DNA from 2 places in the Amycolatopsis sp. NBC_00438 genome. Region 2 is predicted to be linked to the other one. Evidence: riboswitches for the same ligand, from Rfam matches in the RefSeq annotation. Region 2 holds a riboswitch; the other holds the start of a gene.
What was found. A riboswitch is a leader RNA that binds a small molecule or an ion and turns the genes downstream of it on or off. The one in region 2 is predicted to bind glycine.

Region 1 (7,164 bases), 3.6 Mb from region 2:
GACCGGAGAAGTACTTCCACGCCGTGGCGAGCCCGTCGGTCAGGGACATCGACGGCCGGTAGCCGATCGTCTCCGCGCTGCCCGAGACGTCGACGACCACCGCGGGCATCTCCCCCGCCGGCGCGTCGACGTGCTGCACCGGCAGCTCCGCGCCGGTCACCTCGCGCACGGCTTCGACCATTTCCAGCACCGAAACCGACTTGCCGGCGCCGACGATCGCGGTGCCGGAGTAGCCGCTGTCGACGGCCAGGGTGATCGCGTGGACGACGTCGTCGACGTGCACGAGGTCGCGACGCTGCTGCCCGTCGCCGTAGACGCGGACGCCGGTGCCGTTCAGCGCCGCGCGCATCATCCGCGGCACGAAACTGTCCTTGTGGGACATTCCCGGTCCGTAGACGTTGGTGAACCGCAAGGCACACGTCGTCATGCCGTACGCGCCCGCGTAGCCGGACAGCAGCATTTCGCACGCCGCTTTGGTGGCGCCGTAGGGCGTCAGCGGCCGCGGCGGCAGGTCCGGCGTGATGGTCGCGCCGCCGACGTTGCCGATCACCGCGTTCGTCGACGCGAGCACGAAGCCCGGCACTTCGAGGCGCCGGGCCAGTTCCAGCAGTTCCTGCGTCACGAGGACGTTGTCGGCGAAGGTCTGCTCCGGCAGTTCGACCGAGCGCAGCACGGAAGTCAGCGCGGCGAGGTGCACGATGGCCGCGGTCTCCGGCGTGACGGCCTCTTCGCGGACGGCCGCGTCGCGGAGTTCGCCGGTCACCACGCGGACGCCGGCCGGCTCGTCCGGGAACGGCACCCGGTCGACGACGGTCACCGGAACGCCCCGCTCGCGGAAGGCACGCACGACGGCGCGGCCGATGAAGCCGCTGCCCCCGGTCACGACCACGGACGTCCGATCCGGACCACCACCACTCGCCATGGCGCCAACCTACCTCCCGCCCCTGTGAGGCCGGCGCAAGCCCGGACCTAGGCGAACGCCTCCGGCGGCGGGCAGGAACAGACGAGGCTCCGGTCACCTGCCGCGCCGTCGATGCGACGCACCGGCGGCCAGATCTTCGCCGCGCCGACGCCGGCCGGGAACACCGCCGTTTCGCGGCTGTAGGGCCGGTCCCACTCGCCGGTGACGCAGCGCGCCGTGTGCGGCGCGTGCCGCAGGGGCGAGTCCGCCAGAGGCCACTCCCCCGCCGCGACCCGGTCGATCTCGGCGCGGATCGCGATCATCGCCGCGCAGAAACGGTCCAGCTCGGCCAGGTCCTCGCTCTCGGTCGGCTCCACCATGAGCGTGCCCGGGACCGGGAACGACATCGTCGGCGCGTGCAGGCCGTAGTCCGCCAGCCGCTTGGCGACGTCGTCGACCGTGACGCCGGTGGCCTTCGTCAGCGGGCGGAGGTCGAGGACGCACTCGTGCGCGACGAGTCCTTCGTGGCCGGCGTAGAGCACCGGGTAGTGCTCGCCGAGCCGCCGCGCGACGTAGTTGGCGTTGGCCACCGCGACGAGCGTCGCCCGGCGAAGCCCGGACGCGCCCATCATCCGGATGTACGCCCACGAGATCGGCAGGATCGACGCGCTGCCCCACGGCGCCGCGCTGACCGGGCCGACGCCGGTCGCCGGTCCCGCGGCGGGCTGCAGCGGGTGGTTCGGCAGGAATGGCGCGAGGTGCGCGCGGACGCCGATCGGGCCGACACCCGGCCCGCCGCCGCCGTGCGGGACGCAGAACGTCTTGTGCAGGTTGAGGTGCGAGACGTCGGCGCCGAACCGGCCGTACTGCGCCACGCCGATGAGGGCGTTGAGGTTGGCGCCGTCGACGTACACCTGGCCGCCGGCGTCGTGCACCAGCGCGCAGACCTCGCCGACGGTGTCCTCGTAGACCCCGTGCGTCGACGGGTAGGTGATCATGACGGCCGCGAGGTCGGCGCGGTGCTCGTCCACTGTGGACTTCAGGTGCCCGAGGTCGATGTTGCCGCCGTCGTCGCAGCGGACCACGACCACGCGCATGCCGGCCATCACGGCACTGGCGGCGTTGGTCCCGTGCGCGCTGGCCGGGATCAGGCAGACGTCGCGCTCCCCCTCGCCGCGCGAGCGGTGGTACGCGCGGATGGCCAGCAGGCCGGCGAACTCACCCTGGCTGCCGGCGTTGGGCTGCAGGGAAACCGCGTCGTAGCCGGTGATCCGGGCCAGCCAGGCCTCGAGGTCCGCGACGACCGTCAGCAGGCCCGCGGCGTCGTCGGCCGGCGCGAACGGGTGCAGGCCGGCGAACTCCGGCCAGGTGACCGGTTCCATCTCCGCGGTGGCGTTGAGTTTCATCGTGCACGAGCCGAGCGGGATCATGCTGCGGTCGAGCGCGACGTCCTTGTCGGACAGTTCCCGCAGGTACCGCAGCAACGCGGTTTCGGACCGGTGGGCGTGGAAGACCGGGTGGCCCAGGAACGCGCTCGTGCGCCGCAGTGGCGCCGGGAGCGCGTCGGCGGTGTCCTCGTCCAGGCCGTCCACATCGGACACCGAGACGCCGAACGCCTTCCACACCAGCGAAAGCCGTTCGCGTGTGGTCGTCTCGTCGCAGGCGACGCCGACGTGGTCGTCGTCGATCCGCCGCAGGTTCAGCCCGAGGTCACGGGCCGTGGCGACGACCTCGGCCGCGCGGCCCGGCACCGCCGCGGTGATCGTGTCGAAGAACTCGCCGTGCACGACTTCGACCCCGCCCTCGCAGAGGCCGGCCGCGAGCACGGTCGCCATCCGGTGGGCCCGCAGCGCGATCCCGCGCAGCCCGTCGGGGCCGTGGTAGACCACGTACATCGACGCCATCACGGCCAGCAGGACCTGCGCGGTGCAGATGTTCGACGTCGCTTTCTCGCGGCGGATGTGCTGCTCGCGGGTCTGCAGGGCCAGCCGGTACGCGGGCGCGCCGTCGGCGTCCTTCGCGACGCCGACCAGCCGCCCGGGCAGCTGCCGCTCCAAACCCCGGCGGACGGCCAGGTACGCCGCGTGCGGCCCGCCGAAGCCCAGCGGGACGCCGAACCGCTGCGTCGAGCCGATCGCGACGTCGGCGCCCAGCTCGCCGGGCGGCCGCAGCAACGTCAGGGCGAGCGGGTCGGCGGCGACGATCACCGCCGCGCCGTGCTTCTTGGCGTCGGCGATGGTGAAGTCGAACTCGCGGACCGCGCCCGAGGCGCCCGGGTAGGCCAGCAGGATGCCGAAGAAGTCGCCGCCGAGGCCGAGGCCGGTCAAGCCCTGGGACAGGTCTTCGACGACCAGCTCGATGCCCAGCGGCTCGGCACGGGTCCGGAGCACGGCGAGGGTCTGGGGCAGGGTGTCCTCGTCGACGACGAACCGGTGGGACGCCGATTTGCCGGCACGGCGGACGAGCGTCATCGCCTCGGCCGCGGCGGTGGCCTCGTCGAGCAGGGACGCGTTCGCGACGGGCAGGCCGGTCAGGTCGGCGATCATCGTCTGGAAGTTGAGGAGCGCTTCGAGCCGGCCTTGCGAGATTTCCGGCTGGTAGGGCGTGTAGGCGGTGTACCAAGCCGGGTTCTCGAGCACGTTGCGGCGGATCACCGGCGGGGTCACGGTGTCGTGGTAGCCGAGGCCGATCATCTGGGCCATCGGCCGGTTCCGCGCGGCCAGCGCCCGCAGTTCGGCGAGCGCCTGGGCTTCGGTAGCCGCGGGCGGCAGGTCGAGAGGCTCGGCGGACGCGCGCAGCGACTCGGGAACGGCCCGCTCGGCGAGTTCGTCGAGGGAGGCGACGCCGATGACGTCGAGGATGTGGCGGAGTTCGTCCGGACCGGGCCCGATGTGCCGGTCAGCGAAGGGAATGCCCTGTTCCAGAGAGGCGAGTGACGGCTCCACGACGGCCTCCTGCGAACATGACCACGGCCGGGGGGTCCGGGGGCAGAGCCCGCCGGGCGGGGCGTGGGGGTTGCACCCCCACAAAACACCAGGTAGGCGACGGGCGAGCCTGCGAGCCCGAAGCCGTACCCTCCCCACTCTGTCCGTACCCCGAAGGGGCGCCTGAGAGTTTCGCCCGAGGTTGAGCCGGGCTTGCACCGTCGGCGGGGCCATCAGGCTGTGTCCTGACGACCCGCTTTCCAGAGGCGTCTAGACCGCGCGGTCCAGGGTGCCTGAGAGGTTCCGGGGAGGATTTGCTCCTTCGGCGCCGGACTCGAGGTTGTGGTCCGGACTCTCCCGCGCGGTTTCGTCGACTGCCCGGATCACCTTACTCCGGCTGCCGCGGAGATGATCACCCGGTACGACGGGCGTTGCGGCGCTGGGTGAGCTCGTCCGGTTCGTGCGCCTCGACGATGCCACCGTCGGCGCGTTCGGCCGGGAACTCGTGGATGGTGCCGCTGATCTCCTGCATCGCCCCGCTGACCGCGATGCCGAACACGCCCTGGCCGCCCTGGAGCAGATCGACGATCTCCTCCGGCGAGGTGCATTCGTAGACCGTGGTGCCGTCGGAGAACAGGGTGACCTTCGCGAGGTCGCGGACCCCGCGGACGGACAGGTGGTCGACCGCGACCCGGATGTTCTGCAATGAGACCCCGGTGTCCAGCAGCCGCTTGACGACCTTGAGGACCAGGATGTCCTTGAACGAGTACAGCCGCTGCGAGCCGGAGCCGTGCGCGGTGCGGATACTGGGCGCGATCAGCTTCGTCCGGGCCCAGTAGTCGAGCTGACGGTAGGTGATCCCGGCGATCTGGCACGCGGCCGGACCGCGGTAGCCCACGAGCTCGTCAGGCAGCGAGTCGTCGGGGAACAGTTCACCCTGCTCACCAGCCGCGACCTGAACAGGCTGCTTCTCGGAACCAGCCTCGACCACGCAAGCCTCCCCTCGCCCGACCAGGCGGCCGGCGAATGACAGCCGGACAGGACCCAGAGCGGGACCCACCGGAGATCAACCGCCACGATCCGGCCCCAGACCGTGAATCACATCGTGGCGATTTACCTCCTTCGACGGTAAGCGCCCGGACAGGGCCGGTCAACGCGACGCGCGGCAAGCCTCAACGGTCGGATGAGCGTTTGAGCCGTTCGCCGTACCCCGGAGGCAGTGGTTCAAACCTCCTGGACGCTTTTACTCAGTCGTGTTAATTTTTACTCATGCAAGTAAAGACCGAACTCATGGCCGAACTGGGCCTCAGCGTGACCGAGGCCGCGCGCCGCGCGCAGATCCTCGGCGCGACGATCGGCGTCATCAACGACCTCGGGTACCGCAAGGCCACGTTCGCCAAGATCCGCGAACGCGCCGGGCTCAGCAGCACCCGGATGATCTCGTACCACTTCACCAACAAGGCCGGCCTGATGCAGGCGGTGCTGAGCACGGTCGTCGAGACGAAGAACGCGTTCCTCCGGGAACGCACCGGCGGCGGCCTGGACCCGGCCGACCGTGCCGGCTACCTGCGGGCGCACATCGAGACGTCGATCGCGTTCCTGCGCGCGTACCCGGATTGCGTGCGGGTGCTGACGGAGATGGCCGCCAACGCCGACGACGCCGAGAACTGGGCGATGACGAAGGTCCTGGTCGACGACATGCGGGTGCACGGCCTGGCCCGCCAGCTCAAGCAGGGCCAGGCCGAGGGCGCGTTCGGCGCGTTCACACCCGAGGTGATGGCGATGTCGATCGCCCAGGCGATCGACGGCGTGGCGGCGGCCTACACGGCCGACCCGTCGCTGGACCTGGAGCTCTACGGCCGGGAGGTCGCCGACACGTTCGCCCGGGCGACCGCTCCCTGAGCGTCGAGGGCCCGGTCGAGGCGTTCCTCGAGCCGGGCCTTCGGCTGCGCCCCCACGACGGTCAGCACCGGCTCACCGCCCGAGAAGAGGATCATCGTCGGCAGCGACATGACCTGGTACGCGCGGGTCGCCTCCGGGTTCTCGTCCGAGTTGATCTTGCGCACGGCGAGGGTACCGGCGCGTTCGCGGGCCAGCTCGGCCAGCACGGGCGCGATCATCCGGCACGGCGGGCACCAGGTGGCCCAGAACTCGACCAGCACCGGGACGTCGCCGCCCAGCACCTCGGCGGCGAACGTCGCATCGGTGACGTCAGTGACCTCTGGGGCGATTTCGGACATGACAGGGCTCCTTCAGAGACGTTCGGGGACGACGCACGGATCAGGCGCGAGGCCCGGCTCCTGCCGGGCGAGGGCCTCGGCGAGCTTCACGGCGAGTTCGGCGCGGATCGCGCCGAGGCGGGCGAGGACCGCGTCGGCCTCCGCGAGCTTGCGCCGGTACATCTCGATCGAGCTCGGGCAGGAGTCGCCGGTCTCGTGGCCGCTGCGCAGGCAGTCGACGAAGGGCCTCGTCTCGTCGAGGGACAGGCCGACCGTCTGCAGCTTCAGGATCTCCGTGACCAGCTGGAGGTCGTCCTCGTCGTACTCGCGGTAGCCGTTCGCCGCGCGACGGGCCGCGAGGAGGCCCTGGTCCTCGTAAAAGCGAAGCGCACGGGTAGTCGTACCCGTGCGCTTGGCCAGCTCTCCGATCCGCATGCCCCGACGGTAGACGTTGACGTCGGCGTCAAGGCAAGCGCGAAGCGGCTTAGGTGTCCGCTCCGCGGAAGTCTTCCGGGGAGACCGAGTCGAGGAACTCGCGGAACTTCTCGACCTCGTCCTCCTGCTCGTCCGGGATGATCAGGCCGGCCTCTTCCAGCACCGCGTCCACGGCGTGGATGGGGACGCCGATCCGCAGGGCCAGCGCGACCGAGTCGCTCGGCCGGGCGGACACCCGGATGTCGCCGTCGAAGACGAGTTCGGCGAAGAACGTGCCTTCCTTCAGGTCGGTGATCACGACCTGCTCCAGCTCGCGGCCCAACGCCCCGATGACCTCTTTCAGCAGGTCATGGGTGAGCGGGCGGGCGGGGCGGACCCCTTGCTGCTCCAACGCGATGGCGGTCGCTTCGACCGAGCCGATCCAGATCGGCAGGTACCGTTCGCCTTCGGTTTCCCGCAGCAGCAAGATCGGCTGATTCGCGGGCAGCTCGACCCGCACACCGACGACGCGCATTTCGCTCATCGGGCTTCGCCTCCCTCTCGTGCACACGGGCTTCAGCGCTGGAACCGCACTGCGCCGTTCACTCCCGACGCTACCCGTCATCCGTGCGCTGTGCTCGCTGTCGGACACTCTCGGCTCGCCTACCGCAAACCGTTGTTCTCACGGTACGGCATGAGGTGCCGA
Region 2 (7,164 bases):
GCGCCTCTAAACCGGTCATCGGGCTGACCACCTACCTCGAGCCCGCGAAGTTCCTCGTGTGGGAGACGGAAGTCGCGCTGCTGCACCGCGTCTACGTCGAGTGCGTCGCCGCGGCGGGCGGCATCCCGGTGCTGCTGCCACCGATGAGTGACGCGTACGATCGGCTGATGTCCACAGTGGACGGCCTGGTGCTGACCGGCGGCGCCGACGTCGAGCCGGCGCGCTACGGCCGGGAGCAGCACCCCACGACCTACGTCCGCCCGCAGCGCGACGCGTTCGAGTTCGGTCTGTTCGCCGCCGCGCGCCGCCACCACAAGCCGGTGCTCGGCGTGTGCCGCGGCCTGCAGGTGATCAGCGTCGCCCTCGGTGGCACCCTGGTCCAGCACCTGCCCGAGGCGCGGGAATCCACCGAGCACCAGCCCGCGCCGGCGACGTTCGGCCAGGGCGTCGTCACGCTGGCCGACGGCAGCCGGGCCGCGAAGATCCTGGGCCCGGAGACCAAGACCCTGTGTTACCACCACCAGGCCATCGACCGGCTCGGCGACGGCCTCGACCCGGTCGGCTGGTCCGCCGACGGCACCATCGAAGCCGCCGAGGCGCCGGGCGACGAGTTCCTGCTCGGCGTCCAGTGGCACCCCGAGCAGGACACCGACGACGTCCGCTTGTTCCAGGCACTTGTCGAAGCCAGCAAGGAGAGGCAATGACGACGTTCGACGTGATCAACCCCGCCACCGAGCAGGTGGTGCGGTCGGTCGCGCAGACCGGCGCCGACGAGACCGACGCGGCGATCGCCCGCGCGCAGGCGGCGTTCCCGGCCTGGCGCGACGTCGCCCCCGGTGACCGCGCGCGGCTGCTGCGCCGCTTCGCCGACGCCGTCGAGGCCGACATCGAGAACCTGGCGCGGCTGGAGGTCGAGAACTCCGGGCACACCATCGGCAACGCGCGCTGGGAGGCGGGCAACGTCCGCGACGTGCTCAACTACTACTCCGCCGCGCCGGAGCGCCTGATCGGCCAGCAGATCCCGGTGCCGGGCGGGGTGAACGTCACCTTCCACGAACCACTCGGTGTGGTGGGCGTGATCGTGCCGTGGAACTTCCCGATGCCGATCGCCGGCTGGGGCTTCGCGCCCGCGCTCGCCGCCGGCAACACCGTCGTGCTCAAGCCCGCCGAACTGACCCCGCTCACCGCGATCCGGCTCGGCGAGCTGGCGCGCGCGGCCGGCATCCCCGAAGACGTCTTCCAGGTGCTGCCCGGCAAGGGATCCGTGGTCGGGCAACGGTTCGTCGACCACCCGGCCGTGCGCAAGGTCGTCTTCACCGGCTCCACCGAGGTCGGCAAGCAGATCATGGCCGGCTGCGCGGCGCGGGTGAAGCGCGTGACGCTGGAGCTGGGCGGCAAGAACGCGAATGTCGTCTTCGCCGACTCCGACCTGGAGAAGGCCGCGGCGACCGCGCCCTACGGCGTCTTCGACAACGCCGGCCAGGACTGCTGCGCGCGGTCGCTCGTCCTGGTGCAGGCGAGCGTCTACGACCGGTTCATGGAGCTGCTCGAACCCGCCGTGCACGGCGTCGTCGTCGGCGACCCCGCCGAGGAGAAGACCGAGATGGGGCCGCTGATCTCCGCGGCGCACCGGGAAAAGGTCGCCTCCTACGTGCCGGACGGCGCGCCGGTCGCGTTCCGCGGCACCGCGCCCGCCGGGCCCGGCTTCTGGTTCCCGCCGACCGTCCTGACCCCGCCGGACCTGCGGCACCCGGCCGCGGCCGAAGAGGTCTTCGGCCCGGTCGTGGCCGTCGTGCCGTTCACCGACGAGGCGGACGCGGTACGCCAGGCCAACACCACGGAATACGGCCTGTCCGGGTCGATCTGGACCCGCGACACCGGCCGCGCGTTCCGCGTGGCGCGCGCCGTCGAGGCCGGCAACCTGTCGGTCAACTCGCACTCGTCGGTGCGCTACTGGACGCCCTTCGGCGGCTTCAAGCAGTCCGGCCTCGGCCGCGAGCTGGGCCCCGACGCCCCGACGGCGTTCACCGAGACCAAGAACGTTTTCATCAGCACGGAGGAGTAATGGTCCAGCGTTTCGAAGGCCGCGTCGCGGTGATCACGGGCGGGGCGAGCGGCATCGGCCTCGCCTCGGCCCGCCGGCTGGCGAGCGAAGGCGCGAAGGTCGTCATCGCCGACCTGACGCCGGAGTCCGGCAAAGCCGCCGCCGACGAGGTCGACGGCGTGTTCGTGCAGGCCGACGTCACCGACGCCGAGCAGGTGGCCGCCCTCTACCGGACCACGGCCGAGCAGTTCGGCTCGATCGACGTCGCGTTCAACAACGCCGGCATCTCGCCACCGGAGGACGACTCGATCCTGACCACCGGGATCGAGGCCTGGGAGCGGGTCCAGCGCGTCAACCTGACGTCGGTCTACCTGTGCTGCAAGGAAGTCCTGCCCTACATGCAGCGCCAGGGCAAGGGCTCGATCGTCAACACGGCGTCGTTCGTGGCGGTGATGGGCGCGGCGACGTCGCAGATCTCCTACACCGCGTCGAAGGGTGGCGTGCTCGCGATGAGCCGCGAGCTCGGCATCCAGTTCGCGCGGGAGAACATCCGCGTCAACGCGCTGTGCCCGGGTCCGGTGAACACCCCGCTGCTCAAGGAGCTCTTCGCGAAGGACCCGGAACGCGCGGCGCGGCGCCTGGTCCACGTCCCGGTCGGCCGGTTCGCCGAGCCGGAGGAGATCGCGGCCGCGGTCGCGTTCCTGGCCAGCGACGACGCCAGCTTCATCACGGCGTCGCAGTTCCTCGTGGACGGCGGCATCTCCGGCGCGTACGTCACCCCGATCTAACGGCGCGCCGATTTCTTCACGTCGTAGGCCTCCCGCAGGTACTTCCAGGCGGCGTTGATCTTCTTGCGCTCCTCGGAGATCTCGCGTTCGCGGCGCCGCAGGATGCGGGTGGCGACCTCGGCGGCGAGGAAGGCGCCGGCGGCGAAGGTGAGCACGCCGACGATGAGGGTCAGGGCGAGAACGGTGGTGGTCATGCTCACCAGCGTTGTCGCGGCGTGGGCGTTTTGTCCCTGCGCAAAGCTAGCGGGTTTCGTTAGCTTTGTGAGGTGACGCAGTGGCGCGCCGACGAGTGGGCGGAAGCGGTCCGGGCCGGGATCCGGGCCCGCGGCCTCTCCTTCGACGAGGCCGCACGGCGGATCGGCGTGCCGACGTCGACCCTGCGCAGCTGGATCGAACACCGGCACGCGCCGAAGGTGACCGTCTTCGACCACTGGGCGCAGCTCGCCGAGGTCACCGGGCTCGGCGAGGCCGAGCTGCTGCGCGTCGCCGGGGTGTTGCCGGAATCGCTGGTCAGCCCGGTGCACGTCGCGCAGGCCGCGAAGTCGCTGCGGGAAGGCATCGACCGGGCCGGGGACTTCCTGCGGCAGGCGACCGCGCTCGTCTACTCGTCGCCCGGCACGCAGGTGGCGAACGCGATCGCCGCGTCGCCGATCGACTGGGAGATGCGGATCCGCTCGGCGACCCGCGGCGACGAGATCCGCGTCACCTACCACCACTACGTCGGGATCGTGCCGCCCCGGGACTTCCCGCATTCCGACGCCGAAGCACGGCGGATCGTCGAGCGCGAGATCCTCGGCGGCCTGTGGCAGCCGCTCGGGCTGTACTGGCGGGTCGCCGAGCCGCACGACTGGGACGACCCGCCGCGGCTGATGATCCAGGTGCCCGAGCAGGAGGCGTCACGCCCGCCCTCGCCGTCACCGCCGCTGGTGACGGCGCCGCCGGTCGTGGTGCTGTCGCCGATCTGGGGCTACGGCGAGCTGCTGGCGTCGCTGGTCGCCGACGGCCTCGGGTTCGGCAACGTCGACTTCCGCTACTTCGGCCTGCCGGACGCGAGGGCCGACCGGCTCCGGATCACCGCGCGCGAACTGGCCGAGCCGGCGCCGCGCCTGGTGCACAGCGTGCCGCCGATCATGCTGCTGCACGGCCTCGCCGTCCCGGACCTGAGCGGCCGGCTCCCGGTCGTGGTCCGCTACGGCCCGCGGATGCGCGCCCGCGCCGCCCGGATCTACCGCGAGCCACTGCTCGAGGCGGGCTTCGCCGACCCCGCGGAAGGCGCCCGCGCGATCGAGGCCGCCGTCGACGCGGTGGTCGCCCGGCTGCCGGGGGAGTACTTCGAGGTGATCTTGGACGACGCCGACGTCTTCGACGGCGACCGGCCCGACCTCGACCGGCTGAACGACGCGGTGGCGTGGCTCGCGGAGCAGGTGGTCGAGCACATCCTGCTCGGCGCGGGCCTGCCGCCGGTCCCGCTGGGCGGGCCGTTGAAGCGGCTGGTGCTGCCGTCGGGCCGGGTCCGCCGCCCGCCACCACTGGTGAGCGCGGTCACGAAGCGGGCCGCCGGTCGAGGCGGGCTCGAGAACCGGTGTGGTGTTGGCCGGGTGAAGTAGACGGGGGTCGAACCCGGCAGGTACGGTAGCCGCCATAACTGCAGATCGGGCCGTCGAGCCGAGGCGGGAGAGCCCTCACGAAGTCAGTGGGGCACCGAAGGAGCAAACTCCCCGGAATCTCTCAGGTACCTGCTACCGCTTCGTGCGAGGCCACTCTGGAAAGCAGGCGCACCCGCGCCTCACCCAAGGTGAAAGCCGTGTCTGACACGGTGAAACTCTCAGGTGCCATGACAGAGGGGGAGTTCCCAGCGCACCGTTGTGCCCGGTGCCCGGCCCGAGGAGCTCCCGATCACCTCTACGCAGTTCGACGCCCGCCACATCGGCCCGTCCGAGGCCGAACGCGCCAAGATGCTCGCCGAGTGCGGCTACGGATCCCTCGACGCGCTGCTCGAAGCGGCCGTGCCGAGTGCGATCCGCGTCACTCGCGACCTGGTCCTCCCGCCCGCCGCGTCCGAAGAGGACGCCACCGCGGAGCTGCGGGCGCTCGCCGCGCGTAACCGGCCGATGACGCAGATGATCGGGCTCGGCTACTCCGACACCGTCACCCCCGGCGTGATCCGGCGCAACGTCCTCGAGAACCCCGCCTGGTACACCGCCTACACGCCGTACCAGCCGGAAATCTCCCAGGGCCGCCTCGAAGCGCTGCTCAACTTCCAGACGATGGTCGCCGACCTGACCGGGCTGGCCACCGCGAACGCGTCCCTGCTGGACGAGTCGACCGCCGTCGCCGAGGCCGTCACGCTGATGCGCCGCGCGTCCAAGTCGAAGTCGAACAAGGTCGTGCTCGACGCCGAGTGCCTGCCGCAGACCATCGCCGTCGTGCGGACCCGCGTCGAGGCGCTGGGCATCGAGGTCGAGGTCCGCGACCTGCTGACCGGGCTCCCCGAGGACTTCTTCGGCGTTGTCGTCCAGTACCCCGGCGCGTCCGGCGTGCTGCGCGGCCGCGGTTTCTACCACGCGATTTCCGAGTCGGCGAAGACGGCGGGCGCCCTGTTCACCGTCGCCGCCGACCTGCTCTCGCTGACGCTGATCACCTCGCCCGGCGAGTTCGGCGCCGACGTCGCCGCCGGGTCGACGCAGCGCTTCGGCGTCCCGCTCGGCTACGGCGGCCCGCACGCCGGGTTCATGTCGGTCCGCGCCGGGCTCGAGCGCTCGCTGCCCGGGCGCCTGGTCGGCGTCTCGGTCGACGCCGACGGCAACCCGGCCTATCGGCTGGCGCTGCAGACCCGTGAGCAGCACATCCGCCGCGAGAAGGCGACGTCCAACATCTGCACCGCGCAGGTCCTGCCGGCCGTGCTGGCCGCGATGTACGCGGTCTACCACGGCCCGGACGGTCTCAAGCGGATCGCCCAGCGCGTCCACGGCCTGGCCGCGGGCTTCGCCGACGCGCTGCGCAAGACCGGCGTCGAGGTCGTGCACGAGTCCTTCTTCGACACCGTCGTCGCGCACGTCCCGGGCCAGGCGGCCGACGTCCACGCCGCCGCCCGCGCGGCCGGCGTCAACCTCGGCCACGTCGACGCCGACCACGTGCGCGTCGCCTTCGACGAGGTCAGCACCCCCGCGATCACCGAGAAGGTCCTGCGCGCGTTCGGCGTCGACGAGGACGCGCGGGACGGCGTCGCGCTGCCCAACGGCCTGGCCCGCGAGAGCGGCTTCATGGGCCACGAGGTCTTCGGCAGCCACCGCTCCGAGACGGCGATGCTGCGCTACCTGCGCCGGCTGTCCGACCAGGACTACGCGCTCGATCGCGGCATGATCCCGCTCGGCTCCTGCACGATGAAGCTGAACGCCACCACCGAGATGGAGCCGATCAGCTGGCGCGAGTTCGCCGGCATCCACCCGTTCGCGCCGGCCGAGGACGCCGAGGGCTACCACGTCCTCGTCGCGCAGCTGGCCGAGTGGCTGGCCGAGGTCACCGGCTACGACAAGGTGTCGCTGCAGCCGAACGCGGGCAGCCAGGGCGAGCTGGCCGGGCTTCTCGCGATCCGCGCCTACCACCGCTCCAACGGCGACGAAGCTCGCGACGTCTGCCTGATCCCGTCGTCCGCGCACGGCACCAACGCCGCGTCCGCGGTGCTCGCCGGGATGCGCGTGGTCGTCGTCAAGTGCACCGACGAGGGCAACGTCGACCTGGCCGACCTGCGGTCCAAAGTGGACGCGCACCGGGACACGCTCGCCGCGATCATGGTCACCTACCCGTCCACGCACGGCGTGTACGAGCACTCGATCGACGAGCTGGCCAAGATCGTGCACGACGGCGGCGGCCAGGTGTACGTCGACGGCGCGAACCTCAACGCCCTGCTGGGCCTGGCCAAGCCGGGCGAGTTCGGCGGCGACGTCTCGCACCTGAACCTGCACAAGACCTTCTGCATCCCGCACGGCGGTGGCGGCCCCGGCGTCGGCCCGGTCGCGGTGCGCGCGCACCTCGCGCCGTTCCTGCCCAACCACCCGCTGCTGGAGCAGGCCGGTCCGGCCACCGGCGTCGGCCCGATCAGCGGCGCGCCGTACGGCTCGGCGTCGATCCTGCCGATCTCCTGGGCTTACGTCCGGATGATGGGCGCGCCCGGCCTGACCGCCGCGACGAAGGTCGCCGTGCTGGCCGCGAACTACGTCGCCTCGCGCCTGGCCCCGCACTACCCGGTGCTCTACACGGGCCAGGACGGCCTGGTCGCGCACGAGTGCATCCTCGACCTGCGCCAGATCACCAAGGAGACCGGCGTGACGG

Region 1: linked by a shared signal. The riboswitch ahead of gcvP (aminomethyl-transferring glycine dehydrogenase) and the one ahead of gcvP (aminomethyl-transferring glycine dehydrogenase) in region 2 are both predicted to bind glycine.

Annotation. Positions count from the first base shown of each region.
Region 1 is NZ_CP107923.1:2,534,206-2,541,369, reverse strand. It holds gene OG494_RS11860 (NAD-dependent epimerase/dehydratase family protein) at 1-922, opposite strand, end outside; gene gcvP (aminomethyl-transferring glycine dehydrogenase) at 970-3,846, opposite strand; glycine riboswitch at 4,096-4,195, opposite strand; gene OG494_RS11850 (MerR family transcriptional regulator) at 4,238-4,816, opposite strand; gene OG494_RS11845 (TetR/AcrR family transcriptional regulator) at 5,095-5,727, shown strand; gene trxA (thioredoxin) at 5,679-6,065, opposite strand; gene OG494_RS11835 (MerR family transcriptional regulator) at 6,078-6,479, opposite strand; gene OG494_RS11830 (bifunctional nuclease family protein) at 6,529-7,002, opposite strand.
Region 2 is NZ_CP107923.1:6,155,247-6,162,410, reverse strand. It holds gene OG494_RS27420 (gamma-glutamyl-gamma-aminobutyrate hydrolase family protein) at 1-704, shown strand, start outside; gene OG494_RS27425 (glutamine synthetase family protein) at 1-10, shown strand, start outside; gene OG494_RS27415 (aldehyde dehydrogenase family protein) at 701-2,065, shown strand; gene OG494_RS27410 (3-oxoacyl-ACP reductase) at 2,065-2,832, shown strand; gene OG494_RS27405 (hypothetical protein) at 2,829-3,026, opposite strand; gene OG494_RS27400 (helix-turn-helix domain-containing protein) at 3,099-4,439, shown strand; glycine riboswitch at 4,494-4,587, shown strand; gene gcvP (aminomethyl-transferring glycine dehydrogenase) at 4,728-7,164, shown strand, end outside.